3 regions of the Bradyrhizobium sp. UFLA05-108 genome follow, and region 2 is predicted to be linked to each of the others. Evidence: predicted binding sites of a transcription regulator. Region 2 holds the regulator's gene; each other region holds the start of a gene.
What was found. The regulator PhoB, encoded in region 2, activates phosphate uptake and scavenging genes when phosphate is short. The targets are predictions, from matches to a motif close to TGTCATNNANCTGTCAT.
Positions count from the first base shown of each region.

Region 1: a site for PhoB is predicted at 4,162-4,178, ahead of phnF (phosphonate metabolism transcriptional regulator PhnF). Genes of this name have one in related genera too.
Region 3: a site for PhoB is predicted at 5,079-5,095, ahead of phnC (phosphonate ABC transporter ATP-binding protein). Genes of this name have one in related genera too.

Region 1 is NZ_JBANAZ010000030.1:26,260-36,293, reverse strand. It holds gene phnK (phosphonate C-P lyase system protein PhnK) at 1-101, opposite strand, end outside; gene SO140_RS22210 (alpha-D-ribose 1-methylphosphonate 5-phosphate C-P-lyase PhnJ) at 98-1,000, opposite strand; gene SO140_RS22205 (carbon-phosphorus lyase complex subunit) at 987-2,108, opposite strand; gene phnH (phosphonate C-P lyase system protein PhnH) at 2,109-2,714, opposite strand; gene phnG (phosphonate C-P lyase system protein PhnG) at 2,711-3,190, opposite strand; gene SO140_RS22190 (endonuclease/exonuclease/phosphatase family protein) at 3,242-4,105, opposite strand; gene phnF (phosphonate metabolism transcriptional regulator PhnF) at 4,265-5,017, shown strand; gene SO140_RS22180 (carbohydrate ABC transporter permease) at 5,049-5,891, opposite strand; gene SO140_RS22175 (carbohydrate ABC transporter permease) at 5,888-6,799, opposite strand; gene SO140_RS22170 (ABC transporter ATP-binding protein) at 6,904-8,079, opposite strand; gene SO140_RS22165 (alpha-D-ribose 1-methylphosphonate 5-triphosphate diphosphatase) at 8,155-9,306, opposite strand; gene SO140_RS22160 (extracellular solute-binding protein) at 9,385-10,034, opposite strand, start outside.
Region 2 is NZ_JBANAZ010000001.1:269,167-279,200, reverse strand. It holds gene SO140_RS01210 (Hsp33 family molecular chaperone) at 1-200, opposite strand, end outside; gene argF (ornithine carbamoyltransferase) at 532-1,455, opposite strand; gene SO140_RS01200 (aspartate aminotransferase family protein) at 1,455-2,663, opposite strand; gene SO140_RS01195 (GcrA family cell cycle regulator) at 3,119-3,631, shown strand; gene phoB (phosphate regulon transcriptional regulator PhoB) at 3,857-4,564, opposite strand; gene phoU (phosphate signaling complex protein PhoU) at 4,579-5,295, opposite strand; gene pstB (phosphate ABC transporter ATP-binding protein PstB) at 5,307-6,125, opposite strand; gene pstA (phosphate ABC transporter permease PstA) at 6,122-6,967, opposite strand; gene pstC (phosphate ABC transporter permease subunit PstC) at 6,969-7,958, opposite strand; gene pstS (phosphate ABC transporter substrate-binding protein PstS) at 8,151-9,161, opposite strand; gene SO140_RS01160 (ATP-binding protein) at 9,305-10,034, opposite strand, start outside.
Region 3 is NZ_JBANAZ010000012.1:24,533-34,566, forward strand. It holds gene phnG (phosphonate C-P lyase system protein PhnG) at 1-373, opposite strand, end outside; gene phnF (phosphonate metabolism transcriptional regulator PhnF) at 533-1,261, shown strand; gene phnE (phosphonate ABC transporter, permease protein PhnE) at 1,363-2,211, opposite strand; gene phnE (phosphonate ABC transporter, permease protein PhnE) at 2,208-3,092, opposite strand; gene phnD (phosphonate ABC transporter substrate-binding protein) at 3,167-4,105, opposite strand; gene phnC (phosphonate ABC transporter ATP-binding protein) at 4,158-4,967, opposite strand; gene SO140_RS11575 (LbetaH domain-containing protein) at 5,142-5,810, shown strand; gene SO140_RS11580 (alpha-D-ribose 1-methylphosphonate 5-triphosphate diphosphatase) at 5,807-7,000, shown strand; gene SO140_RS11585 (DUF1045 domain-containing protein) at 7,020-7,718, shown strand; gene SO140_RS11590 (hypothetical protein) at 7,722-8,315, opposite strand; gene SO140_RS11595 (selenium-binding protein SBP56-related protein) at 8,399-9,799, opposite strand.

The sequences.
Region 1 (10,034 bases), on a different contig from region 2:
AACGACACATCCACACAGCCCACCTGGTCGTCATAGGATTTGGAGACGCGGGAGACATCCAGAAGTGTTCGCCGGGCCGCAAAGTTGCCGAGTAAGGTCACGACCGGTTCCCCTCGCTCGTTGGGACTGGACCGCTACCCGGCTCGAGTTTTTGTACTGCTCGGCGTGTGCTGCAGTAGTCAGTATCGGAGCACACGAACATGCGTCCGCCGCGGTCGTCGGTAATTACTTCGTCGAGGTAGGAAGTGCCAGACCTACAAAGCGCACAGGCTTGCTTCCACTGCTGGACCTCGAAGGGGTGGTCGTCGAAATCTAGGCTCCGCACGCTCGTGTAGGGCGGCACCGCATAAATGCGCTTCTCCGTGCCGGAGCCAAAAAGCTGAATTGCAGGGTTGTTCTGCAACTTCGGATTATCGAACTTCGGTATCGGAGTCGGCGCCATCAGATACCGGTCATTAACTATCACCGGATACTCCCACGTGCGCGCTATGTGTCCAAAACGAGCAATATCCTCGTACAGGGTCAGCTGCATCGCGCCATACTCCCCGTAAGCATGCATTTTGCGCGCCTCGGTCTCACGAATTGCGATCCGTCGCAGCGGTTCGGGTTGTGGCACTTGGTACACAAGTATTTGCTCTTCCATGAGAGCCGTTTCAGGTACTCGATGCCGAGTCTGGATAATTGTGGCCTCGTCGGTTTTTTCCGTTGTAGTTACCTGAGCGACTGTCTTGAAGAAGCGTCTAATCGATATCGCATTGGTCGTGTCATCTGCACCCTGGTCGATGACCTTCAAACGGTCATCCGGTCCAATGACGCTTGCTGTGACCTGAATCCCACCCGTGCCCCAGCCATAGGGCAGCGGCATCTCGCGGCCGCCGAATGGCACTTGATAACCGGGGATCGACAGAGCTTTGAGCAGCGCACGGCGGATCATGCGTTTCGTCTGCTCGTCTAGGTAGGCGAAGTTGTAGCCTCTACCGGGCCCGCTATTTGGTCTCATAACCTGATTCATTTTCTGCTTTTGGAGCTTCGGCGGCAAGCCGCTCGGCGCGCATTTTGCGGATTAGCTGCAGGTCGGCCTGAAAATCGACGTAGTGCGGCAGCTTATAGTGAGAAATCATTCCTGTAGCCTCGACGCTGTCGCTGTGGGAGAGAACAAACTCCTCGTCCTGCGCCGGATACCGCACATCTTCGTCGAACTCACGTGCTCGAAGCGCTCGATCGACGAGCGCAATGGACATAGCTTTCCGCTCACAATAACCGAAGGTGAGTCCATAGCCCCGCGCGAAATGAGGCAGAGTTCTCTGAGATCCATAAAAATGGCTGATCATTTGACACTCGGTAACCGTGATTTCCGCAACAACGATTGGGAAGCCAAGCTCTTCCGGAACGAGCTCGACCTCTACTTCGCCGAGACGTATTTCGGCTACGTAAGGATGCGTTCCGCCGTAACCTCTGGCAATGGAGTATCCAAGGCCGGCGATGAATCCCTCGTCAGCTCGGACTAAATTTTGGAGGCGCTGGTCGCGTCCAGCAGGTAGTTGCTTGGGTGAGCGGGTAAGATCGAATGGCTCGTTACCGCCGCGCCGTATGGCTGGCTCGACAAGGCCTTCGTCATCAATGAAATCCAGAACCCTAGGGAAGTCGGGATCGATTGAAACGTCGGGACCCGGCACTTCAGGATAGTCCCCATCTACTGTTTCCGCGAGGCGGAAGTCGAGAAGCCGATGAGTGTAGTCGTAGGTTGGTCCTAACAACTGACCGCCGGGAACATCTTTGAACGTTGCAGAGACGCGGCGGCGAACAGTCATTTGCGCTGTTTCGATCGGCTCTGAAGCCGCAATCCTGGGCAAGGTCGTGCGATACGCTCGCAAAAGAAAAATCGCCTCGGCAAGATCTCCTTGGGCCTGCTTCAATGCCAGTGCTGCAAGCCGCCGGTCGTAGATGGATCCCTCGTTCATCACCCGGTCAATCGCGAGCCCGAACTGCTCACTGATCTGCTCGAGCGTGAGTTCAGGCACTGTTGGATCGCCTCGGCGCTCCTCAGCAACCAGCTTGTGCGAGTTAAGGATTGCCTGCTCGCCACCTTTGACCGCAACGTAAGCCATCTAGAACTCCACACGGACAGTGCGCGGCAGTCCCACGATGGAGGACTCGCAGGTGAAAAACACATCTATCCCCTTTGGATAGATTTCACGGGTCATCTCTCGATCCGACCAAAATTGCGTAGGAAGGCCTGCGATCCCGGAGTACAAGCTCTCCCGGATTCCTGGTCCAGACCATTTGGTTGTGGGACCATCCACGAGTGAGGGCACCTGCACGATCAAGGTTGAACCTAAATCGGGAGCCTCGATCTCGCCAGACGGAAATTCCAAGAAGCTGGGCATAGATTGTGCATCGATAACGATCGCAAACCGCCCTTTTCGGTGGCTCTGCGTTAGAGGCACGCCGCAATGAAAACCAAGCCAGTCGACGATGCAGTCCACTGTCCCGCCCCGATCGAGCCAAAGCGATGTCTCGAAATCTAGAAGAGTGAGGCAAAGAGCAGCTGTTGAGACGCAGAACGGTTCAGGAGCGCCGACGTTACGGGCGAGAGTAAACACCCGGCCAGGATAGGCATTGCAGGACAGAAGCGTGCGAAAGACCGCTTGACTGTCGAACACAGGGTCTGTGAATCCCGGATGGATACGGGACATTGTTGTAGCTGTGGTCATCCCCGGTTTTCGCCTCTGATCATCGTGAAGAACTCCACCTTCGTCGAAGCGGCCTTCGCTCGGCGCTCTCTACGATGCCGCGACTGGATCTCACGCAAGGCTTCAACGACTCCCAACAAGAGGAGCTTATTGTTCTCGTCACATTGCAGAGCAGCATCTACTAAGGCGGCAAGCGTTGCATGTTGCCCATCGCCGCCTTGCACGTAGCCATGTCCGATGGTTCCGTCCGCGAGGCGCAATGCGCAGCGAGTGACGGTCACCTCGCCGACATTGAACGCATCGCCCTTGCCGCCAACCCGCCCTCGGACCATGACGAGTCCCGTTTCGGGAGATCTTAGCCAAGTCCAGGAGAGGCCCCGAACGAGGTTAGACGCAAGCCGGCTGAGGTCAGCCGAAGTTGATCGAGCGAGAATTCCTATCCAATCGGCTCGGCCAAGCTCCTCCGGCGGCGATACCGAGCCCTCACAATTTGCCATTTCTTGCATCTTGTCCACTAGAGGTTGTGCTTCACTGGAGTCGATCGCGGGTCATGCACCCAGCTCAACGAGCAAGGGCTGGTGATCCGACCCGTCAGCGGCCTTGTCGACAACCGCCGATTTGATCTTTCCCGTCAGGCTCTCGCTGACGAAGCAATAGTCGACGCGACAATTGTAGGGTGACAGGACCGTCCAACCTGCCTCGCGGGAGGCGTCCGAAAAACCATGGCAAACGGTCCAAGCATCAACGAACCCACCACGTCTGGTGAGATGACCGACTCGTTTTGAGCGCTCGCCCACCACAGCAGTATACGAGTCTGTCGCGTCCTCGAAATTGAAGTCACCCAGCAGGATGGCGCTGGAGGGCATCGAAGGAAGCGCAGGCTCCGAAGTCCAAGTGGCATCTACGGGATGCTCACCCGCGAGGACAGGACCTTCATCTGATGCCTTCTTGTGGTGGTCGAGGAGCCATTCGAGTTGACGATGACGCTGCTCGACCGACGTGCTGCAGAGGTGGGTGGAATAAAACCTCAGTAGCCCAATTGGCGTATCGATTAGGGCCTCCAACGCCCCCTTTTGCAGGTCCATGTAGACGGATGCGCCGTATTTGCTCACAAGATAGTTCCGGATCGATACAATCGGGTAACGCGATAGAATCATGTTACCGAACTGCCGCCTCACGCTGCTCCCGGAGGACTTCCGCACGTCAATTGTCGGCCCCCAAGCCACCTCGTGGTATGGCAACATGTCACGAATCAGAGCGACCTGATCTTGCCCCTGAGATCTATCCCAATTCACGTCGACTTCCTGCAGCGCGATGATATCGGCGTTGGCAACAGCATCGATGGCGCGCTTGAGGTCGAGCCTTTTGTCACGACCGACCCCGTACTGGATGTTGTATGTTGCGACGAGCACTTTCCTTGACACTCCAAACTGGATAAATTCATCGCAGCTGACCTTGTTCTTTCTTTATGATGCTTCCGTGACAATCGGCGCTGTCATCCTTCGACGACAGCTCGGGTTGTATAGAGGAATGGGATACGGCCCATGGGCCCGAGCTAGCTGAGAAACTCGATGGCACCACCACGTCAAGCTGCGCTTCGGTCGAATTCTGATGACGGCACACCTTCGTCACCGCGCTGGAAACAGATTCAGGCGGAGCTTGAAGAATGGCTTTCCGAGGGAAGATTTACTCCTGGCAGTAGGCTTCCAACAGAGGAAGAACTTGCCGAACAATTTGCTGTGCATCGACACACAGTTCGTCGCGCTGTGGAGCAACTCAAGCAAAATGAGCTTGTTCGCGTCGAGCAAGGAAAAGGAATATTTGTTCGAGAGCCCAGCCTGTCATACCGAGTTGGCCGAACAACGAAGCTATCTGCTGCGGCGAAAACAGTCGGGCGATCGCTGCAGTATCGCTTGATCTCAGTGGATCCGGTTCGGGCAGTAAAGTATGGAATTCCGCTGGGGCTTCCGGAGGGCCATCCGCTCATCCGTATCCGAATGGTCCGAGTGCTTGATGGACGGGCAATCGCTCTTTCTTGGTGCTATTATCCGCTTCCGAGATTCGAGGGCATAGCCCAATGGATCGCTAGCACCGGATCTATCACCGCCGCAATGAAGCGCTACGGTGTCGAAGAGATAAATCGAAAAAGTATGAGGGTTCGCGCAGTCGCACCGAGCGCCCAGGACGCAAAGCTTCTCGGAATTGAGCGCTCCACGCCGATGCTCGAAATTATCCATCTTGCACTTGACGAGAGGCACATCCCCATCGAGTTCTCGGTCACCAGATATGATGGGAAGTATTTCGACGTCCTCATCGATTTTTGACTTCAACTGCGTAAGGGTACGCGAAGCTGCGTTATCCCTTGATGCCTCCCTTAGCTATCCCTTCAATGAACCATTGCTGAGCTGCGAGAAAGGCCACGATCAGAGGCAGGACTACGAGAGTCGACGCGGCCATAAGTGGGCCATACTCCACTCCGGTGTCCTCGTTCTTGAAAGCCATAATACCCAGCGGCGGAGGCATGAGCTGTGGGTTATTGACGGCAATAAGGGGCCAAAACAGGTCGTTCCAGTGGGAAACAATAGAAAAGATCGAAAACGCGATAACCGCCGGCATGGCCATCGGCACCATAATCCTCCAGACAATCGCCAACTCAGAAAGGCCGTCAAGACGAGCCGCGTGGACGATGTCATCAGGGATCGACCTGAAGAATTGCCGGAATAGGAATATCCCAAACGGTGATACGACGAAGGGGAAAACCAGCGCGGCATAGGTATTGAGGATGCCGACGCTGTAGCCGAATATAAAAAGCGGCAGGGCCAATACCTGTTGGGGGAGGAGGAGACCGACCAGGACGAGCGCAAACAGCGTGCTGCGGCCTCTGAACTCCAGCTTTGCAAGCGCATAGGCGCAAGGCACGCAAACCAGAATCTGAAGGATGAGAATGGCCGCACAAACTCCGACGCCGTTAAGCATGTAGCGCAGCAGTGGGGCTGTGGTAATTACCTTTGTGTAGTTCTCGACAGCATACCATCGCTCGGGCAACAGAGAGTAGGAGGCGCGAAAGATCTCGGTCGGCGGCTTAAGGGAGAGCGACACCATCCATACAAAGGGTACCATGATCAGCGCGGCCGTCAGAAGGAGGATGGCATGGCGGGCGACCGCAGCGGGACGTAGGAAGTGATGTGCAGTGCTCATTGATAGTGCACCCTTCTGTCCATGATACGGGCCTGGACGAATGTGAGAGCTACCACGATCACCAGAAAGACGATTGTAACGGAGGCGCCGTAACCTGTTCTCAAATATTGGAAGCTTTCGCGATAGATGGTGTAGAGCAGCACCTCGGAGGAGTGACCCGGCCCCCCTTGGGTCAGGATCTGTACTGTATCGAAGGCCTCGAACGCGTGTAGCGCCACCACGATCACAACGAACATGGAAACTGGCCCTAGCATCGGCAGCGTGACGGTGCGCAGCCGATCGAGCCACTGGTCGGCGCCGTCGATAGCGGCGGCATCGTAGAGGTCTTCCGGAATTGACTTCAGCCCGGCGAGGAACAGCACCATGGCAAAGCCGAGGTTCTGCCAGATACCGATCACTGCCAGTACCGGCAGAACTGTCGCTTCATCGCGCAACCAGTTTGCTCCCGGTAATCCAAAAGTGGAAAGTGCCTGATTTACGAGGCCAATGGTGGGATGCAGCAGCGCCTCCCAAGCGATCGCCATGGCGGCAAGCGTGGCCATGTAGGGCAGGAAATGAATAGCGCGGTAGAAAGCGCGAAACGATTGCCCGCTTTCGATCAGTAAGGCGACCGAAAGCCCGAGGACAACGGTGCCCGGTACAACGATCAGCACATATACGACGGTGTTGAATACCGAGGTACGGAAGCCATCATCGGCGAACACTTCACGGAAATTGGCCAACCCCACGAATTCGAGTGACGGCCCGCCGAATTGCCAGTCCGTGAGCGCGATGGCGAACACCGCGATCACCGGGAGAAAGAACAGCACAATGAGCAGGAAGAAGGCAGGACCGGCCAGCGTCCATGCTGCCAATGCATACGCTAACCTTTGCCCACGCCCGCTCCGCGACGCAAGGGATGCAGCCACGCGAGGACGTCTCCCGCGCAACGAACCTGCGTAGTTTGCTGTTGGGGCGTTCCGGGGTCCAGCGATCGGACCCCGCCCAGATTCCAGCGGCTCGGTTCCCGCCTTCATCGCACATACTCGCGGAGCGGCATCACACTTGCCATAGCTGGGCAACGCGGCCGGATTCGTGAACCTTCGCGAGTGAATAGCAGCACCCGGTCGGGGTGCACACCAATATTGAGTGTCTGTCCAGCCGCGATGAGAGGGGCGCGCTCCGCCAGCAGCCTCGCTACCACGGGTTCAGTGACGCCCGGCATATCGAGATGAACGTAAAGATCCGAGCCCATGTGCTCAACCAACCTCACGGAACCTGTCAGAGTGCCTAGCCCCCTACGCTCGACGACATGAAAAGCCTCAGGGCGGATGCCTAGCGTCAATGCTGCGCCTGGGGCGCATTCGACATCGACAGCCAGTGTAGAGCCGGCCACATCGACCAGCCCCTGCTCGCGCACTGCGGCCTCCAACATGTTGATCTTCGGAGAGCCAATGAATTCAGCCACGCGGCGGTCGGCTGGATCGGCGTAGATCTGTTGCGGCGCCGCTACCTGCAGCAACTGCCCGTCGAGCATCACTGCCACCCTGTCCGACAACGTCATGGCCTCGGCCTGATCGTGTGTGACATAGATGAAGGTCACCCCGAGCCGCCTATGCAGCTCCTTGATTTCGGCTCGCAGCTGCACCCTGAGCTTGGCGTCGAGGTTCGACAATGGTTCGTCCATCAAGAATACCGCGGGATGGCGCACCATCGCCCGCCCGACCGCGACACGCTGGCGCTGACCGCCTGACAGCTCGCCCGGCTTCCGGTTCAGCAAGTGCCGAACTCCTAGAGCATCCGCAGTCTGCGTTACCTCTGCGGCTATCTCAGAACTGATCCGCTTCGTCCCGGGGAGCAGGGTCCCCAGTACAGGCAGGCGCTGCCACGCACTCAACCTACGCATCCTGAGCGGAAGCGTCATGTTATGTGAAACCGTCATGTGCGGATAGAGTGCGTAGGACTGGAAGACCATGGCGACGTCGCGACGCTTCGGACGGAGGCCGTCGACCACGCGCCCGCCAATCGATACCGACCCGCTGTCCTGAACTTCCAGCCCCGCCAAAATTCGAAGTAAAGTGGATTTCCCGCAGCCGCTCGGCCCAAGTAACGTGAGGAACTCGCCATCGGCGATTTGCAGCGCAATGTTCTGGAGAACTGCTGTCTGACCAAATGCCTTCTCTAGTCCAACAATCAGTACATCTGCCATGGCACCTCTCTGTAGTCCTTCGCCAAGCGGCGAGGACGGTCAGAATCAACTGACCGTAACGCACACGCAACGCGGTCAGTGCACTCTCAGGCCTGACCGCCAGACAGTCCGCAGGACGGGCAGACCGTCACGATATCGAACGCGGATCAGATCCGCCTTGGCTCCGATTGAAATCCTGCCGCGATCTTCCAGGCCACAGGCGCTTGCCGGATTTGATGTGACCGTGGCGATCGCTTGCGGCAGTTCATATCCGACAGGATCGGAAGTGAGCATGAAGGCTGCCTGGAGCAGACTGACCGGCATATAGTCCGAAGCTAAGATGTCGAGAACTCCATTCTCAGCACATTCCTGCGCAGATACATTACCGACATGAGACTTGCCGCGGACTAGATTCGGACCGCCCATGATTGTCTTCATACCAAGCGAGTGTGCTAGCCGCGCAGCTTGGATCGTGGTGGGAAATTCCGAAGCCGAACTGCCGAGCGCTAGCGCCTCATTAATCTCTTCTTCGCTTGAATCATCGTGACCGGCCAACGCAATTTTTCGTTCTCGTGCGATAGCGGCAATCGCCATCCTGTTAGGCCCAGCGTATCGGCGTTGCGCCTCGACCTCAGCAGAATACATGCAATCAAGCTCACTGTCGCTTAAACCCCGGCCCTTCTTCCGGTAGCTTCGCCAGGTCTCCACATCGCGGAACACCCTTTGGCCAGGTGTGTGGTCCATAAGGCTGAACATTTTAATCGGAAGATCTTCACCGAGCTGACGAACACGATCCGCGATTTGCGCATCGCTAAGCTCGCACCGAATATGAAAAAGGTGCTCAGCTCTAAGAGCGTTTGCCTTCTGACAGCTGCGGATACCATGAATGATTTCATGGGCGAGCTTCGTTCGGCTTCCATCCCCCCCACCAAGAGAGATTGGGTCACTCAACGAAATGGCGTCCAGGATCGTCGTAATACCAACCCCAATCACATTCGCATCATGAGCAATCGTAGCATACGTGCTTGGCCAAGTGACGTTGGGGCGTGGGGATATTTGCTTTTCTATGTTGTCGCTGTGGACGTCAACCAGCCCTGGAAGCAGGTAGTCCCCCCCAATATCCACCCCGGTCTGAGTGTTTAGAGTTCCAGTGGCGATATCCGAGATCACCCCGTCAGCGACCGTAATGCTGCCAAAAATGACCTCTCGTTCGAGAACAATGCGAGCGTTCTTAATTACTTCCTGCATATCTGTCTGCTTTCAGTGTCTGCATGTGTTGTTGGAAGTGCGCGACTCGGCTCAACAAAATACCGGGACGCCCACGAGTTACTTCGAAAGAAGTGCCTTCACATCGCTCACCAGCCTAGGCATCACCTCAGCCGGCGCTTGTTTCTGCGTTACTACGTCGCGAAGGAGGTCTCGCATTCTTGCGGAGATGCGCTGCGCGTTCGGCCCAGGAAAGGTGAAGGGTCCTGTCACGTGGGCCAGCTGATCCACCGCAGTCTTGTAGCAAGGATCAGCATAAAGCGTGCTTCGGAATTCCGGGTTTTCGATAGTCTTCCTATTGCTCGGCATATAACCGGTATATTTGGCCACCATAAGCTGACCAATTTCGCCAGTCGCGAATTTGATATACTCCCAGGCGGCTTTTTTCTTGGCCGGATCTTTCGCCATGATCATACCAGCGTTGCCCCCTGCAGGGTATCGGCCGTCACTCGACGAAAGTGGAAATGCAGCGCAGCCTAGTTGCCAGCCAGCGGCGTCGGCGGCGTTTTTAAACGTGCTCATGTCGCCCGATGTGGAGGCATAGATAGCCATTTTGCCAGCCTTGAAGGATTGCTGCGCTTGATCTCGTGTGGTGTCGATCATGCCCGAAGCTCCGAGCTTGTGCAGTGTTTCAAGCGCGGACATTCCCTCAGGACCATCGAACGTGATCTGAGTAAGATCGTCCGACATCATCTTGCCGCCCCGCGTCT
Region 2 (10,034 bases):
CCGAGCAGCTTGCCGACCGGCGGGGGATAGTCGTGCTTGGTGAGGATCTCGTCGAGCGCGGGCCCGAGCCGGGTCAAGCGCCCGCGCACGTCGAGCGCATCGACCTCGAAGGGCAGCACCGCATCGTCGACGGGAACGGAAGACGGCGCGCGAACCGGGCTTTCGGGCCCGGCTTTGATGTCAGGGGATTGAGAGACCATGGCGCTCTATCTGGGGTCGGAGGAGGTGAAATGAAAGGGGGCGGCGAGGCAACCTGTTCCGGGTGCAGTCTTGCGGCACTACGATTCCGCAAATTCGATGTCGTCCCGGGGCGCGCATGGCGCGAGCCCGCGACCCATAACCACATGATTGTGTTGTGGCGCGAGATGACAACTCCGAATCGTCACCAAACCGCGCCCTGTGGCTATGGGTCCCGGATCCGCGCTCCGCTTCGCTGCGCTTGTCCGGGACGACGACCGAACATGAGGCGAAAGCAACTCCATACTGCCGTCGTCACGGATTTCTCACTATCGTCCGCCGGACGACGACCAATCACTTCACCGCGTCAAAGCACCAGGCCAAGATACCCTTCTGCGCGTGCAGGCGGTTTTCGGCCTCGTCGAACACGACGGACTGCGGGCCATCGATCACCTCGTCGGTGACCTCTTCGCCGCGATGGGCGGGCAGGCAATGCATGAACAGCGCATCGGGCTTGGCCAGCGACATCAGCTTGGCGTTGACCTGGTAGGGCTTGAGCACGTTGTGACGGTGCTCGCCTTCCTTGTCGCCCATCGAGACCCAGGTATCGGTGACGACACAATCGGCGCCGCGGACAGCGGCTTCCGGATCGGTGCCCAGCATGATCGGGGCGCCCGTCGCCTTGACCCAGTCGCGCATCGCCTTCTTCGGCGCGAGCTCCGGCGGGGTGGCGACATTGAGGTTGAACTTGAAGCGCTCGGCGGCATGCGCCCAGGAGGCGAGCACGTTGTTGTCATCGCCGGTCCAGGCCACCGTCTTGCCCTCGATCGGCCCGCGATGCTCCTCATAGGTCATGAGGTCGGCCATCACCTGGCACGGATGCGAGCGCCGCGTCAGCCCGTTGATGACAGGCACAGTCGCGTGCGCTGCGAGCTCGAGCAGTGCATCGTGATTGAGGATGCGGATCATGATGGCATCGACATAGCGCGACAGTACGCGCGCGGTGTCGGCGATGGTCTCGCCGCGGCCGAGCTGCATCTCGGCACCGGTGAGCATGATGGGCTCGCCGCCGAGCTGGCGCATGGCGACATCGAACGACACCCGCGTCCGCGTCGACGGACGCTCGAAGATCATCGCCAGCGTCTTGCCCTCGAGCGGCTTGACCGGCTGATGCGCCTTCTGCTTCGCCTTCATGGCGGAGGAGGCGGCGAGCATGCTCTTGAGCTCGGACAGCGGCAGCTCGTTGATGTCCAGGAAGTGCTTGGGCGTCTTGCTCATCAGCTTGCCGCCGGCGTCTTGAGAGTGGATTCGATCGCGGTGCAGGCACGCTCGAGCCGCGCGACGCCCTCCTCGATCTCCGCCTCGGTGACGATCAAGGGCGGCAGGAAGCGCACCACATTGTCGCCCGCGCCGACGGTGAGCAGCTTTTCGTTGCGCAGCGCCGTGACGAGATCGCCCGAGGGCACCACGGCCTTGACGCCAATCAACAGCCCCTCGCCGCGCACCTCGCTGACGACATCAGGATGGCGGTCGATCACGGAGGCGAGCTTCTGCTTGAGCAGCAGCGACATCTTCTGCACGTGATCGAAGAAGCCGGGCTTGAGCATCACGTCGAGCACGGCGTTCGCCGCGGACACGGCGAGCGGATTGCCTCCGAAGGTCGAGCCGTGCGAGCCGGGCGTCATGCCGGAGGCCGCCTCGGCGGTCGCAAGGCACGCGCCGATCGGAAAGCCGCCGCCAAGCGCTTTCGCCAGCGACATCACGTCAGGGGTCACGCCGAGGCGGCGATGTGCAAAGAGTTCGCCGGTGCGGCCCATGCCGGTCTGCACCTCGTCGAAGGCGAGCAGCAGGCCATGCTCGTCGCAGAGCTGGCGCAGCGCGCGATAGAAGGCGGGAGACGCCGAGCGCACGCCGCCCTCGCCCTGGATCGGCTCGATCAGGATGCCTGCGGTCTGTGGGCCGATCGCCTTCTTGACGGCTTCCAGGTCATCATGCGGCACTTGGTCGAAGCCGTCCATCGGCGGACCGAAGCCTTCGAGATATTTTGCAGACCCCGTAGCGGCGAGCGTTGCCAGCGTGCGGCCATGGAAAGCGCCCTCGAAAGTGATCATGCGGTAGCGCTCGGGATGGCCCTTGGTGGCATGATAGCGGCGCACCACCTTGATCACGCATTCCATCGCCTCGGCGCCGGAATTGCAGAAGAACACGAAGTCCGCAAAGCTCTCGTTGCAGAGCCTGACCGCGAGCTTCTCACCGTCCGGGCTCTGGAACAGGTTCGACATGTGCCAGAGCTTTGTCGCCTGCTCCTGCAGAGCCCCGACCAGATGCGGATGCGCGTGACCGAGCGCATTCACGGCGACGCCCGACGTGAAATCGAGATAGCGCTCTCCATTGGTTGCGACCAGCCAGCAGCCTTCGCCGCGCTCGAAGCCGAGCTCGGCCCTGGCGAAAACGGGAAGCAGATGCGTCGCGGCGCTCTTGGTCATGGCGGTCACTTGGATGTTGGGGCCGGCTGAGGCTGCCTTGCGCAGCGCATCATTGACCTGCCCGGAAAACGAAACGTGCCGCCTTTTAAGGGCGGCACGTGTCACCATTTTATGCTTGGAAAAACCGCTGTCAATGCCGCCAGAAGGCCCTGCAAGGCGCCTGACCCGTAGTCTTGCGGTGGCGATTTTGAGTTCTTTTAGCGACGGAACATGTGGACGCGGAGCCGCAGACTCTTGCGCGGGAGTCACGCCATATTGTAGCGTTTACCGTGTCAGATACGACATCTCGTGCAGCAGTTCTGATCCTCTTAGTCCTCATGTACCGGCGTAACGTTCAGGTGCGTTTTTCGCGCCCGGCGAGCCTTAAGGGATTCTGGGGGCACGGGTTTTTCGAGGCTTAGACATCGCCACGCGGCCCCAAGGATTGGCAGGCGCGCGGCGAAGGGAAGGGTGCAATGACGGTTTTGACCTGGTCCGACGATCGCGTCGAGCAATTGAAAAAGCTCTGGGAAGCCGGGCTTTCGGCCAGCCAGATCGCTGCCGAGCTCGGGAATGTGACGCGCAACGCCGTAATCGGCAAGGTGCACCGGCTGGGCCTGTCCGGTCGCGCCAAGAGCCCGTCCTCGGCGGCTCCCCGGCCCCGCAAGGCGCGCCCCGCACAGCACATGATGCGGGTGAGCCGCCCGATCTCGCGCGGCAACACCGCCCTCGCCCAGGCCTTCGAGGTCGAGGTCGAGCCCGATCCGATCACCTACGACAACGTCGTTCCGATGAGCCAGCGCCTGTCGCTGCTCGAGCTCAACGAGGCGACCTGCCACTGGCCTGTCGGCGATCCCTCGAGCCCGGATTTCTTCTTCTGTGGCGGCAAGTCGCTCTCGGGCCTGCCCTACTGCGCGCAGCATTCGCGCGTCGCCTACCAGCCGGCGGCGGACCGCCGACGCGCACCGGCCAAGCCCGGCACGCGCTGAGGTCATCAGCGCGCGGGGCTGGCCGACGCGCAACGATGGTTCAACAAATTGGATGTCGTCCCTGCGAAAGCAGGGACCCATAATCCAGGGCGCAGTTATTGCGCGGGAAGATCACTCCGAGTCTTCGCCAAACCACTCCCCGTGGTTATGGGTCCCTGCTTTCGCAGGGACGACATCGGAGAATGTGGCGGCAGCCCGCTGGATCACCGCTGCCACCTGCAAACCTTAAGTCTGCTCCGCCTTCGCGAAACGATCGTCCAGCGCGTAGCCGGCGCCACGGACGGTGCGGATCGGGTCCTGCTCGCGGCCGAGATTGAGCAGCTTGCGCAGACGGCCGATGTGGACGTCGACGGTGCGCTCGTCGATATAGATGTCACGGCCCCAGACGCTGTCGAGCAGCTGTTCACGCGAGAACACCCGGCCGGGATGCTCCAGGAAGAACTCCAAGAGGCGATATTCGGTCGGGCCGAGGTCGATCGGCCGTCCGGAGCGCGCGACGCGACGCTTCTCGCGGTCGAGCTCGATGTCGCCGTAGGCGAGTATGGTCGCAAGCCGCTCGGGGCTTGCACGCCGGAGCAGGCCTTTCACGCGCGCGAGCAACTCAGGTACCGAGAACGGCTTGACGATGTAGTCGTCGGCGCCGGTCGCAAGCCCCCGCACCCGCTCGCTCTCCTCGCCGCGTGCCGTGAGCATGATGATCGGCAGCTGCTTGGTCTCGGGCCTGGCGCGAAGCCTGCGGCACAGCTCAATGCCGGACAGGCCCGGCAGCATCCAGTCGAGCACGATCAGGTCGGGGATATGCTCCTTGAGGCGGGTGTCGGCGTCATCGCCGCGCATCACCGTCTCGACATCGTAGCCGTCGCCTTCGAGGTTGTAGCGCAATAGCTCGGTCAGCGCTTCCTCGTCCTCAACAACCAGAATGCGTGCGCCCATGGCGTCGTCGCTCCTTAAGTGTTCGGCACGGTCGTGGCGAAGGTCGTCATGTCGCCCTTCGGGCGCTTGTCGGCGATGGCCTGACCTTCGATCATGTAAAAAACGGTCTCGGCGATGTTGGTCGCATGGTCGCCGATCCGCTCGATGTTCTTGGCGCAGAACATCAAATGGATGCAGAACGAGATGTTGCGCGGATCCTCCATCATGTAGGTGAGGAGCTCGCGGAACAGCGAGGTGCAGATCGCGTCGACCTCCTCGTCGCCTTTCCACACCACCATCGCCGCCGGCAGGTCATGCGCGGCATAGGCGTCCAGCACCGACTTCACCTGCTGCTGCACGAGGTCGGTCATGTGTTCCAGGCCGCGGAACAGCTTTAGCGGATGGAAATCGGTCTCGAGCGCGGCGACGCGCTTGCCCATGTTCTTGGCAAGGTCGCCGATCCGCTCCAGATCGGTCGCGACGCGCATGGCGCCAACGATCTCGCGCAAGTCGACCGCCATCGGCTGGCGGCGCGCGATCGTGAGCACGGCGCGCTCCTCGATCTTCTTCTGGAGCGCGTCGATCTCGGCGTCGGTTGCCACCACGCGCTGGCCGAGCGCGACGTCACGGCGGATCAGCGCATCGACGGAATCGACGATCATGCGCTCGGCAAGGCCGCCCATCTCCGCAACGAGCCGCGTGAGCTCTTGCAGGTCGGTGTCGAAGGCCTTTGCGGTATGTTCAGAAGCCATTTCCTGTCTCCTCAGCCGAAGCGGCCGGTGATGTAGTCTTGGGTACGCCGGTCGCTGGGCGACGTGAAGATCTTGCTGGTCTCGTCGAACTCGATCAGCTCGCCGAGATACATGAAGGCGGTCTTGTCCGAGACGCGCGCCGCCTGCTGCATGTTGTGGGTGACGATCGCGATCGTGTAGTTCTCGGCGAGCTCCTGGATAAGCTCCTCGACCTTAGCGGTCGAGATCGGATCGAGCGCCGAGCAGGGCTCGTCGAACAGGATCACCTCGGGACGCACCGCCACGGTGCGGGCGATGCAGAGACGCTGCTGCTGGCCGCCGGAGAGCGACAGGCCGGAGGCGTTGAGCTTGTCCTTGACCTCGTTCCACAGCGCGCCGCCGCGCAGCGCCTTCTCGACGCGGACGTCCATCTCCGATTTGGAGATCTTCTCATAGAGGCGGATGCCGAAGGCGATGTTCTCGTAGATCGTCATCGGGAACGGCGTCGGCTTCTGGAACACCATGCCGACCCGGGCGCGCAGCAGGTTGAGGTCGAGCTTGGAGTCGAGGATGTTGGTCTGGTCCAGCATGAGCTGACCGGTGGCGCGCTGTCCCGGATAGAGATCGTACATCCGGTTGAAGATGCGCAGCAGGGTCGACTTGCCGCAGCCGGATGGGCCGATGAACGCCGTGACGCGATTGGTGCCGAGCGTCAGGTTGATGTTCTTCAGCGCGTGGTGCTCGCCATAATAGAAGTTGAGATTGCGCACCGTCACCTTGGCCGGAGCCTCGGGCAGCGTCGGAGACGCCTGACGCCCGGTGGAACTTACGGAAACGGACAGATCGCTCATTTTGCAGTCCTCTCGGCGCCAAGAATGCGCGCGCCAATGTTCAGGGCAAGCACGGTCAGGGTGATCAGCAGCGCCCCGCTCCAGGCCAACTGCTTCCAGTAGGCATAGGGGCTCTGCACGAAATTGTTGATGGTGACCGGCAGGTTCGCCATCGTCTTGTTCAGGCTGAGGCTGAAGAACTGGTTCGACAAGGCGGTGAACAGCAGCGGCGCGGTCTCGCCGGCGACGCGTGCGGTGGCGAGCAGCACGCCGGTGATGAGACCGGAGCGCGCCGCGCGGTAGGCGATCCGCTTGATCACCAGCGAACGCGGCAGCCCAAGAGCAGAAGCCGCCTCGCGTAGCGCGTTCGGCACCAGCAGCAGCATGTCCTCGGTGGTGCGCAGCACGACCGGGATCACGATGACGGCCAGCGCCAGCGCGCCGGCGATCGCCGAGAAGCCGCGCATCGGCACCACCACCGCACCATAGATGAACAGGCCGATGATGATGGAGGGTGCCGACAAGAGGATGTCGTTGATGAAGCGGATTACCGAGGTCAACTTGTCGTTGCGACCGTATTCGGCGAGATAGGTCCCGGCGAACAGGCCAAGCGGCGCGCCGATGCCGACGCCGATCACGGTCATGATGATCGAACCGATGATGGCGTTGCGCAGGCCGCCTTCGGTCGAGCCCGGAGGCGGAGTGTCCGCGACGAAGATCTGAAGGTTCAGACCGGTGAGGCCGTTGTAAAGCAAGGTGATCAGGATCAGCGCGAGCCAGGTGACGCCGAAGGCGGCGGCAGCGATGCAGAGACCACGGATGACGATGTCCTTGCGGCGGCGGCGTGCGTAGATCGGGTTCATGTTACTTCCCCGCCTTCTTTTCGAGACGCAGCAGCATCAGCCGCGCGCCGGCGAGCACGAAGAACGTCAGCACGAACAGCAGCAGGCCGAGCAGGATCAGGCCGGACTGATGCAGGCCGTCGCTTTCGGCGAACTCGCTGGCGATCGCCGCCGAGATGGTCGTGCCTGGGGCGAAGATCGACGACGAGATGCGGAAGGAGTTGCCGATGATGAAGGTCACCGCCATGGTCTCACCCAGCGCACGTCCGAGTGCCAGCATGACGCCGCCGATGATGCCGACGCGCGTGTAGGGGATCACCACGCTGCGCACGACTTCCCAGGTGGTGCAGCCGACGCCATAGGCGGCTTCCTTCAGGACCGGCGGCACGGTCTTGAACACGTCGACCGAGATCGAGGTGATGAAGGGAAGCACCATGATCGCGAGGATCAGCGAGGCGTTGAACAGGCTGAGATAGGACGGCGGGCCGGCGAAGATCGCGCCCAGCACCGGAACGCCGTCGAACAGCTTGATCATGAAGGGCTGGAAGGTGTTGGCCAGGAACGGACCCAGCACGAAGAAGCCCCACATGCCGTAGATGATCGAGGGAATGCCGGCGAGCAACTCGACCGCCATGCCGATCGGGCGGCGCAGCCATTGCGGGCAGAGCTCGGTGAGGAAGATCGCGATGCCGAGGCCGACGGGAATGGCGATCAGCATTGCGATGAAGGAGGTGACGAGCGTGCCGTAAATCGGCCCGAGCGCGCCGAGCACCGGCGGATCGGCAGAGGGCGCCCAACGTTGGGTCCACAGGAAGGCGAGGCCGTATTCCCTGATGGCCGGGAAGGCGCCGACGATCAGCGACACGATGATGCCGCCGAGGATCAGGAGGACCGAGATCGCGCTGAGCCGCGTGATCCAATAGAAGGTCATGTCGCCGAGCTTGAACGCGCTCAAGGCCTTGGCGCGATCATATGGTCCGGCGTCGTCGACGATATCGCTTTGAACGGCCATCTCTGCCACGCCGATCCCCTGTACCAATTTATCTACGCTTATTGTCGGTCTCGTGCCCCGGATGCGGCGCAGCGCGAAGCGGTGCGACGCTGATCCGGGGCCGAAGTTATTGCACCCAAAGTCTTCTGGGTCCCGGCTCAGCGGCGCGTCATTTCATGCCGTACCGCGTCCGGGAGACGAGAGCCGCTGCGATCAGCTCTTGATCTCGGCAGCCCAGGTCTTCTCGATCAGCTGGACGACGCTGTCCGGCATCGGGATGTAGTCGAGCTCCTCGGCCGCCTTGCTGCCGTTCTTGAAGGCCCAGCGGAAGAACTTGATGGCTTCCTGCGAGGCCGCCTTGTCGGTGGCGTCCTTGTGCATCAGGATGAAGGTCGCCGCGGTGATCGGCCAGGACTTGTCGCCGGGCTGGTCGGTCAGGATGACGTAGTAGCCCGGAGCCTTGCCCCAGTCGGCGTTGGACGCGGCCGCCTGGAAGGCCTCGACGGTCGGCTGCACCGGCTTGCCGGCCTTGTTGACGAGACCGGTGTAGGTCAGCTTGTTCTGCTTGGCATAGGCGTACTCGACATAACCGATCGAGTTCTTGGTCTGGCTGATGTTGCCCGACACGCCCTCGTTGCCCTTGGCGCCGACACCGACCGGCCATTCGACGGCCGTGCCCTCACCGACCTTGCTCTTCCAGTCCGCGCTGGCCTTGGAGAGGTAGTTGGTGAAGTTGAAGGTGGTGCCCGAACCGTCCGAGCGGCGGACCACGGTGATCGCGTCCGACGGCAGCTTCACGTTCGGATTGAGCTTCTTGATGGCAGCATCATCCCACTTGGTGATCTTGCCGAGGTAGATGTTGGCGAGGGTCTCGCCGTCGAAGGTCAGCTCGCCGGCCTTCACGCCCTCGATGTTGACCACGGGGACGATGGCGCCCATGACCATCGGCCACTGAACGAGGCCGTCCTTCTCGAGCTGCTCGGCCTTGAGTGGCGCATCGCTGGCGCCGAAGGTCACGGTCTTGGCCTGGATCTGCTTGATGCCGCCGCCGGAGCCTATCGACTGATAGTTCAGACCGTTGCCGGTCTCCTTTTTGTAGGCGTCAGCCCACTTCGAATAGATCGGGAACGGGAACGTCGCGCCGGCGCCGGTGATGTCGGCAGCGAAGGCCGACGTCGATGCGGCCACCAGGCCAGCAGCGACGATAGTTTTGATGAAATTCATGCTGGTCTCCATAGTGGGGAGCGAAGCGCCATGCGCGCCCGATCGCGCTCCCGCGCCGCCCCTTTAGGAGCGATCGGTAGTGCTTTTACGAAGGTTTCGTGACAGTCGGATGACAGGCTTAAGCGCCTGAGATAGCTGGATTTTCAGCTTGCAGCTGGGGGCTTGGCCTGGGGAAAACAGGCCGTGAAAGTGGCGCCCTGTTTGAGCACGCTTTCGATCAAAAGCCGGCCGCGGTGCCGGTTAACGATATGTTTCACCAGCGATAATCCGAGGCCCGTCCCGCCCTGCGAGCGACTGTCGCCGACGTCAACCCGGTAGAACCGCTCGGTCAGCCTTGGCAGGTGTTCCGGTGCAATTCCGGGGCCGAAGTCGCGCACCAGGACGCGGATTTCCGGCGAGCCGTCAGCCGCCGTGACCATGCCGAGCGAGACGATCACCCGCCCGCCCGAGGCGCCGTATTTCAGCGCGTTCTCGATCAGGTTCTCGAACAGCCGCAACAATTCCTCGCGGTCGCCCGCGATCATCACCGCCGTCTCCGGCAGATTGATCTCGACGTCCACCTGCCGCTCGCGCGCCAGCGGTTCGAGCCCATCAGCGACCTGGCGGATGATCGGCACGACATCGACCAGCGTGTCGGGCCGCACATGCGCCGACAATTCCACCCGCGAAAGCGACAACAGATCGTCGATCAGGCGCGCCATGCGGGTCGCCTGGGTGTGCATGATGCCGAGGAAGCGCTCGCGCGCCCTGGGATCGTCCTTGGCCTGGCCCTGAAGCGTGTCGATGAAGCCGGAGAGCGCGGCCAGCGGCGTGCGCAGCTCGTGGCTGGCATTGGCGACGAAATCGGCGCGCATCTCCTCGACCCGGCGTAGC
Region 3 (10,034 bases), on a different contig from region 2:
TTGCGGCCGTCTGCGCGCCGCGCTGCGCCTGCCGCGCGTGCAGGTCCGCGCGCAGCGGCGCGACGACCTCACGTTCGACGAGGGCACCAAATTCTACCGACTGCACGAGCGCGTCGCAGAGCGCGATCAGCCTGGCCTTCTCACCGTCGCGGCCGAGCGTATAGCCGAAACCGACCTCGCCGCTCGCAAGCCGCACCGCGGCGCGCGACACGGTGGCTTCGCCCAGGTTGAACGGCGCACCGTCGCCACCGACGCGGCCGCGCAGCATCACCAGGCCGTTCTCTGGCGCGCGCAGGTCGTCGTGTTGCGGCAGCGCGATTGTGCTGAGACGCTCGGCGATGTCGCCGGGTTCGGCGTGCGCCAGCACGGCCATCGCCGCCTTGCGCCGCGTCGTGAGGCTGTCTTGCGGGGTCACGTCATTCCACCAGGCTTGCCGAATTCAAGTTGTCTATGATAATAGACAACTTGATAAGGAAGCGCCATGACTGTTTCGTGACAACCGTATGATTTTCGGGATAGGCTGTTCCCCATTATGAGCCTTCAGGACACCGCCTCTTCCGGCGTCGCGCTGTGGCGCCTGGTCGCCGACGGCATCGAGCGCGGCATCGCCGACGGCCGCTTCGCGGCCGGCGAGAAGCTGCCGGGCGAGATGGAGATCGCCGAGACCTATCGTGTGAACCGCCATACGGTGCGGCGCGCGCTGGCGGCCCTTGCCGAGCGCGGCCTGGTGCGCGCCGAGCGTGGCAGCGGCACCTATGTCGAGGCGCAGAAGCTCGCCTATCCACTGCGCTCGCGTACGCGCTTCTCGGAGATCGTCGGCGCCGGCGGCCGCGAGCCGCGCGGACAGTTGATCGAGGCGTCGGAGGACGTGGCGAGCCGGGAGCTCGCGCGGGAGCTCGGCGTGAAGACCGGGGCGCGGCTGGTCCGGATCGAATCCGTGCGCTTGGCGGACCGCACGCCGATCTGCGTCTCGACGTCCTGGCTATCAGCCGAACTCTTTCCTGATGCGGGCGCGGTATTCGCCGCCACACGCTCGATGACAAAGCTGCTCGCGCATTACGGCGTCCGCGACTACCGCCGCGGCTCGACCCGGATCACCGCCGGCATCGTCGACGCGACCGACGCCGCGCGGCTCGATCTCGCGCTCGGACGCCCGATCCTGGTGGTCGATTCCACCGACCTCGATCCGGACGGCAAGCCGCTGGTGACGAAACGCTCGCGATTTGCGGCGGAGCGGGTGGAGTTCTTGGTGGAATCGTAGGGTGGACAAAGGCGCACTTGCGCCGTGCCCACCCTCTCTCCGAGGTCGCGACAGAAGCGGTGGGCACGCTTTGCTTTGCCCACCCTACGAGAGCAGCCGCTCTATGCCACAGCCCGCCTGCCGATGATGGCAAAGCGCAGCTTGCCGGAGATGAAATCGATCGCGGCGACAGCGACCAGGATCATGAGCACGAGGAACGACACCTTCTGCCATTCCAGCACGCGGATCTGCTCGGCGAGCTGAAGCCCGATGCCGCCGGCACCGACGATGCCGATGATGCTGGCCGAGCGCGTGTTCGATTCGATGAAGTAGAGCACCTGGCCGGCGATGACCGGCAGCACCTGCGGCATCAGGCCGAAGCGGATCTCATGCAAGGCGTTGCCCCCTGACGCCCTGATGCCCTCGACCTGCTTCTTGTCGGCCGCCTCGATCGCCTCCGAAAACAACTTACCGAGCGCGCCGAAGTCCGAGACCATGATCGCGAGCACGCCGGCGAACGGCCCGAGCCCGACGACATTGATCCAGACCAGCGCCCAGATCAGCGTATCGACGCCGCGGATCGAGTCGAGGAAGCGGCGCACCGGAAAGCGGATGATGTTCGGCGGCACGATGTTGCGCGCCGCGAGCAGGGAAACGGGCAGCGCCAGCGTTGCGGCCAGCGTTGTGCCGAGCAGCGCGATCGACAGCGTCTCGCCGAGCGCCTTCAGATAGAGCGGCAACGACGTTCCGGGATCGGGCGGGATCATCATCATGGTGATCCAGCCGAGCTGCTTGAGGCCCGCGATGAACTTCGCCGGTTCGAAGCCGAGATCCTGCAGGCCGAAGATAAAGACGGCGAGCGCGGCCACAATCATCGCCGGCATCGCCAGACGCGCGGCCGCCGGCCGCTCGAAGGCCTCGGGATATTTCGTCCGCAGCGCTGCGGTGTCGGGCTTCTCGAACTGCTTCATGACCGTGCATCCCTGCCGAACAGCCGCGCACGCAACCAGCCAGTCGTGATGTCGATGACGAAGATCGTGAGCACGATCATCAGCAGGATCGCGCTGACGTCGGAGTAGTAGAATTTTCGGATCGCGACCACGAGCTCCTGGCCGACGCCACCGGCACCGACGAAACCCATCACCGAGGATTCGCGGACGTTGATCTCGAAGCGCAGCAGCGCGTAGCTGACATAGCCGGCCGAGACCTGCGGCAGCACGGCAAAGCGCATGCACGAGAGCCAGCTCGCGCCGGTCGAGCGCACGCCTTCGACCGGCTTCATGTCGGCATTCTCTACGATCTCGGCGAACAGCTTGCCGAGCGCGCCGGTTGAGTGAATGGCGATCGCCAGCACGCCGGCCATCGGCCCGAGCCCGAAGGCCATGACGAAGATCAGCGCAAACACGATGCCCGGCACGGTGCGGGCGAATTCGAGCAGGCGGCGAACCGTGAAGCGCAGCCAGGGCGCCGGCGACGTGTTCTCCGCGGCGAAAAAATTCAGGCAGAAGGCACAGACCGCGCCGATCAGCGTGCCGACATAGCTGATCAGCAGCGTCTCACCCAACATCTTCAGCCATTTGCGCCAGCCCCACAGCCATTCACCGACGTCGGTCCAGACGCGCTGGCCATTTTCGAGCGTGAGGATGCGATCGAAATAGCTGACGAAATTGCCGAAATAGGTGAAGAGCGTCCGGACGTTCACCTCGGCCCCGATCGCTGCAATCAGCAGCGCGACGGTGAACAGCGCCGTTCCCAGCAGAAGCCGCAGCCGCTTGCGCGCCACCGCCTGGCCATAAGCGGCATTCAGTGCAGCAAGTTGGTGCTCGGGGAGGATCGAGACCGCGATCGTCATGTGGTTGGGATCACCAGCCGGTCATAAAGAAGAGCCGGGTCGATTGACCCGGCTCCAGTGCGTCGTCCCGAATATCAGGACGCCTTCTTCTTGCGTAGCGCGTCGACGAACTTGATCAGCTCGATCGTGCCATCCCAATCCTTGGTGGTCGCGGGATGAAAACCCTTTTTCTGGCCGTCCGAGAGCCGATCGAACGCAGCCTTGTCCTTGGTGGGCGAGTCGAAGAATGCCTTGGCGATCGCGGCCTTCAGGTCATCGGGGAGGTCGGAGCTATAGGCGTACATCGAAGGGCCAATGATCGGCGCCGACTTGTGAATGATGCGGAAATCGTCCTTCTTCATCGGCGAGCCGTCGGCGTTCTTCAGCATGCCCTTGGTCAGCATCTGCGCCAGGGTGGAATCGTCGTCGCTGGTCCATTGGTTGGCGGCAACATCGACCGTGCCCTGCGCCAAGGCAAGGATCGCATTCTCATGGCTGCCGGTGAAGACGACCTTGCTGAAATACGTGTCGACATCCGCGATGCCCATCTTGTCGAGCTCGAAGCGCGGCACGTTGTTGCCTGAGGTCGAATTCGGATCGACCAGGCCGAGGTTCTTGCCCTTCAGCTCGTCAATGCTCTTGTAGGGGCTGTTCGCCTTGACGAAGAACACCGAATAATAGCCCGTGCCGCCATCCGCGTTCAGATCGCTCGCAAAGGCGTCCGTCTTGACGCCGGTCAGCCGGGCGCGCGCAAACGAGGCCGACCCATAACTTGCGATCTGGATGTTGCCGGCACGCTGACCTTCGATCACGGCGGCGTAGTCATTGGCGATCCGCAGCGTGACCTTTACGCCGAGTTCCTTCGAGAGGTAGGTCATGAACGGAGCCCAGCGTTCGGTGACGCCCGAGGCGTTCTCGGCCGGGACAACGGCAAATGTCAGCTCCGGATATTTCGCTTTCCAGTCTTCGGCAGACGCAGATACGGTGAAGGCCAGCGCGGCGGCGCCGGCAAGTACGATGCGACGAGTGATCATGATACCCTCTTGATCGGTTGGACGCGGTAAACGCAAAAACTTGGGTCGGGGCTCAGGCGGCGGCAGCGCTGCCGAGCGCTGGAACGGCTTCGGGCGCCGGCAGTGGCACGCCACCCATGACTTCGCTGGCTTCGAGATCGTAGAGCTCACGCGCGACGTGCTCGGTGAGCGCCGACGGCGCGCCGTCGAACACCACGCGGCCCGCCGCCATGCCGATCAGACGGTCGCAATAGCTGCGCGCCAGATCGAGCGAATGCAGGTTGCAGATCACGGTGATGCCGAAATGCTTGTTGATGCGCAGCAGCGCATCCATCACGATTTTCGTGTTGCGCGGGTCGAGCGAGGCGATCGGCTCGTCGGCGAGGATGAGATCAGGCTGCTGCACCAGTGCGCGAGCGATCGCGACGCGCTGCTGCTGGCCGCCGGAAAGCTGGTCGGTGCGCTGCGCCGCGAGCGAGGCCATGTCGAACTGCTCGAGCGCCGACATCGCCAGCGCCCTGTCCTCCTCTAGCCAGGCCTGCGTCAGCGAGCGCCAGGCCGGCATCGCGGCAAGGCGGCCCATCAGCACGTTGGTGAGCACGTCGAGGCGGCCGACGAGATTGAACTGCTGGAAGATCATCGCGGCGCGGGCGCGCCATTGCCGCAGCTCCTTGCCGCGCAGCGCGGTGACGTCGACGCCGTCGAACAGGATGCGCCCCTCCGTAGGCGTCACCAGGCGGTTGATGGTCCGCAGCAAGGTCGACTTGCCGGCGCCCGAGCGGCCGATCACGCCGACAAAGCCGCCGGGAGCAACCTCAAACGAAGCACTGTCCACCGCGGCTTTTGTGCCGAAGCGGCACGTCAGACCTTCAAGCACCAGCATGCAGGAGCTCCCAACTAGCTGGGCCCAACCGCTAACGCCGCCGCTTTACATTTGTGTGACAGGGGCAGGGCAGTGCGGCGATGCTACGCACGCCATCCCCCGTCATCTCTTCGTCATGACATCGTCATCAAGGCGCTCGAAGACGAACGCCCCTCTCCCGTTGACGGACGCATCATGGTCGCCAAAGCGCTTTCGGTCCAACCGACCATCGATTCCACGGCCAAGCTTCACGAGATCAAGCTCGGCGCCTATTGCGAGGTCGGCGCGCGCACGATCCTGCACGAGGTGACGATGGGCGACTATTCCTACGTCGTGAACGATTCGCAGATCACCTACACGACGATTGGAAAATTCTGCTCGATCGCAGCGATGACGCGTATCAATCCTGGCAATCACCCGATGCAACGCGCCAGCCAGGCGCATTTCACCTATCGTGCGAGTGCCTACTTTCCGGGCGAGAGCGACGAGGCCGAGTTCTTCGACTGGCGGCGCCAGCATCACGTTTACATCGGTCATGATGTCTGGATCGGCCATGGCGCGATCGTGCTGCCAGGCCGCAATATCGGCACCGGCGCCGTGGTAGCCGCAGGCGCCATCGTCACCAAGGACGTCCCCGCCTACACCATCGTCGCCGGCAATCCGGCCCGTCCGGTCCGACGGCGGTTCTCCGACGAGATCGCCGACCGCCTGGCAAGGCTCGCCTGGTGGGACTGGCATCACGAAAGCTTGCGTGAGGCCTTGCCTGATTTCCGCAAGCTTGGGATTGAAGATTTCCTCGCAAAGTACGAAGCACGGATCGTTGCCAACCAGTCCTCTCCCAGCAAGCGAAGCATCCCCGCGTGACTGAAATTTATCTTGAAGGCGGCCGGGCACTGATCGGCTCGGAGATCGTCGAAACCTCACTCGTCCTGTCCGGGCAGGAAATTGCAGCAATCGATCGCGGCCGCGCACGTGCGCCACTTGCGATCGACGCCCGGAGTCTTTTGGTCTTGCCGGGCATCGTCGACCTGCATGGCGATGCCTTCGAGCGGCAGATGATGCCGCGCCCTGGCGTCGACTTCCCGATCGACGTGGCGCTCGCCGACAGCGACCGGCAGGTGATCAGCAACGGCATCACCACCGTCTTCCACGGCACGACCTGGTCGTGGGAGCCGGGCCTGCGCTCTGGCGACAATGCACGGCGCCTGCTGGTGGCGATCGAACGCTTGCGGCCGCAATTTGCCGCCGATACCCGCTTCCATCTGCGGCACGAGACCTACAATCTCGACGCGGAGGACGAGATCGGCCAATGGCTCGCCGAAGGACGGATCGATCTGTTCGCCTTCAACGATCACATGGCTGCGACCATCCGCGATCTTTCAAAGCCGAACAAGCGCGGCCGCTTGGTTGACCGGACCGGACTGTCCGACACGGCTTTCGAAGAGCTGGTCGGTCGCGTCGCCGCTCGCGCGGCGGACGTCCCGGCGACGACCGCGCGGCTTGCTGCGGCGGCCCGCGCGGCCGAGGTACGGATGCTCTCGCATGACGATTCGACACCGGCGGTGCGCAAGGCGTATCGTGACATGGGCGCCACGATCGCCGAATTTCCGGTCAACGAAGAGACGGCGCGCGCGGCCGCGGAGGCCGGCGACGCCATCATCTACGGCGCGCCCAACGTGGTGCGCGGCGGCAGCCATACTGGCTGGACCAAAGCCTCCGACATGATCGCCAAGGGACTCTGTTCGGTGCTGGCCTCGGACTACTACTATCCGGCGCAACTGCTCGCCGCCTTCCGGCTCGCGGCCGATGGCGTGCTGCCGCTGGCGCAGGCCTGGAAGCTGATCTCGGAAGCTCCGGCAGAGGCCGCGGGCCTGTCCGATCGCGGAACGATCAAGGAAGGACGGCGCGCCGACATCCTGCTGGTCGACGACACCGTGCCGCTGCGGCCGCGGGTGGTCGCGGTGATCGCTGCAGGCAAGCTCGTCCACCTCACCGATGGCTCGCGCCTGCTGGGCTCAGCCGCGGCGCCGCGTGAGGCTGTCGCCGCCGTCTAAACCCGCTATAGCTGAGGCGATGACAGGTTTTCCCCGCTACGCGATCTACTATGCCGCCGATGCCGAGAGCGTGCTATCGCGCTTCGGCGCCGGGCTGCTCGGCTATGATGCCCATGGCGGCCGCGAGTCGCCCTTCCCTGCAGAGGCGCTGCACCTTGCAACCGATTGGCATGACGTCACGGCCGATCCCCGCAAATATGGTTTTCACGGCACGCTGAAGGCGCCGATGGCGCTGGCGGGGGGCAAGACCGAGGCCGAACTGGTAGCGGCGTGCGCAGCGTTCGCTGGCAAGCCGCGGCCGATCCCCGTGATTCGTCCGATCGTGGATTCCATCAGCGGCTTCATTGCGGTGATCCCGGCCGAGCCCGTCGGCGAATTGACACAGCTCGCCGCCGATTGCGTGCGCGATTTCGATGCGTTTCGTGCGCCGCTGACGGCGAACGATCGCGCGAGGCGCAACCCGGATAGGCTGCCCGAGCGGCAGCGCGATTATCTCGATCGCTGGGGCTACCCCTACGTGATGGAAGAATTCCGCTTTCACATGACGCTCACGGGCCGGCTCGATGCGGAGCGGCGTGGGCCGATCGTCGAGATGCTGCGGAAGCGGTTTGCCGAGCTGCGCCTTGTGACGCTCGCCATCGACCGCATCGCGCTGTTCCGACAGGAAAACGCAGCGGCACGCTTTCACATCATCGGAGAGTGGCCATTGGCGACGTAGGGCTCATCGCCAGCTCGCGAGATTGAGTGCGAGCGCGGCTGCGCCAACGAAGATGAGGCTCGCGGCCCAGACCGCGTCCAGATTGAACCAGCTTCGCGACACGAACTTAAGACCGAGATAGCGGTAGACCAGCCACGCAAGGCAACCACCCGCGAAGACCATTGCGACGACGTGCGCAAGCGAAACCAACACCGCCATCGCAAGATTTGCCGTGATGAGGGAGCCGGCTGCTTGGTGGCCGACGTCGAGGTCCGCGACCTGGCATAGCCCGAGATAGATCGGCACCAGCATCAACGCGGCGCCATGGGCAAGAGCGATGGCAAACGACCACAGCGCCAGCTGCGTTGGCGGTATCCGCGCCAGTGCCCGCGGATGGCGCCTGTTGATGAAGCGAAAGATGCCGAAACCAATCACGAGGAGGCTCGCGCCGAGTTGGATCGGACGCTGCCATTCGGCCAGGGTCAGCAACAGCGCGAACGGCAGGAGCACCAGGAATGTCGCCAGCAGATGGCCGGCCGATAGAGCGCCCAGCGCTCCAAACAGCGCAGTCGGGCTTCGTTCCATGAGCCCTGCCGAAACCGCGAGCGGCCATCCCATCCCCGGATTGAGCCCGTGATAGATGCCGCTCGCAATAAGAGCGAGCCAGAGCCAGACAAGTGTCCGGCTCGCCTCTCCCCAATCTAGGCCGACGGATAGCAAAAGGAATCCGTCGAACAGTCGCCGCCCTCAAGTCTGATCTGGTGCGCCCGGTAGCCGTCCGGGAAGCTGACGAAATAGTCGCTCGCGAGTTCGAGGCCGCCGTTGCGACCGACATTGGCCATCACTTCGACGCCGGGAACGCCATCGGGATAGAACTGGTCGTCCCAGGTCGAGTAGAGCGAGTTGGTCCAGTACACCCGCTTGCCGTCGCGGCTGATCTCGACCATCTGCGGGCCACCTGCATATGCCTTGCCGCTCGGATGCGGCGCGCGGCGCACGATGCCTCCGGTGTACACCGAGCCCGCGAGCTTGGGTTTCCGGGGATCGCTGACGTCGTACTGGCGCATCTCGCCGGTGCCCCAGCAGGAGACGTAAAGGAACCTGTCGTCCATCGACAGATCGATGTCGGTCACCAGTGGCGGGACGGCACCAAACCCCTGCAAAAGCGGCGGAAGCTTTTCTTTGGCGGCAGGCTCCGGCGGGATGGTCGCGGTCTTCTCGGCATGGAATTTTCCGCCTTCGCGCCACCAGGTCCAGATCGAGCCTTCCAAATTGGTGGTATCGACCACCACGCCGGCAAAGCCGTACTCACGAACCGGATCGTGCGCGGGCCGCACCTCCAGCGCCATCTGATGGTTCGCACCGAGATCGATGGTCTGGACGTTGCGCCGTGCCCGGAGATCCCAGAAATGGAGCCGGTGGCCATATTTGTTCGACAGCAGATCTTCGGGAACGATGCCGTTCTCGAATTGCGGCGGCAATCCCCACTCGCTCGTCACCATGTAGTCGCGCGGCAGATTCCACCAGAAGTCATAGTGCAGCGTCTGCGGACCGCGATCGATCTCCCAGCGACCGAGCACCTCGAACGTCTCGCAATCCATGATGAAGACGCCGGGAGGCCCGCTCGTGCCGTCCTTGCCGCCGCCGCCGAGCGTGCTGACGTAGATGCCGTCCGGCCCGCAATGGATGGTGTGTGGTCGCGAGTAGCCGGTTTTCTTGAAGACTTCCTCCGGCTCGATGATCTTGAGAATCTTAGCTTGGGTCGGATCGGGCCTGGTGTCGATGATGTAGATGCGCGATGAGCGCAGGCCGGGAATGATGAGATAGCGTCGCTCGATGAACGCATGTCCGGCGAGCGGAGACAATGCGGATGAGCAGGCATTCCATCCAAAGTGATGAAACTCGTCGCCCTTGTTCGGCATCGTCACGGTGTGGACGATCTTGCTATAGGTCGGCGATCCCGGCTTGACGTCGATGACCGCGAGTGCGTCGGGCTTGGAGAAATCCGGGCTGAGCAGCAACGTATAAGCGAAATTTTCGGGCGGCGCTTCCATCGCGAGTCTTGGCGATGCGTGGAAGGTCGGATCTGGCCGCATTGTCATGGCACTGCCTCCCTGTTTGCGTCGGCTTGCGCCAACCTGGCCCGGGATAACGGCATAATGAAGTGCTGACGCGCGATGTCTCGAGGTGCTGCGCGGGCCTGGTTGGCCCGGGAACATTACGTCATCGCACAGTCGCGCGAAACCGGCCGAAGCGCGCCAATTCGACGCTTCGCCCAAACGGCAGGGCTATCGCATAGGGATTCCTACTGTTCCTGCAGCCGCCGCTTCAACAAGC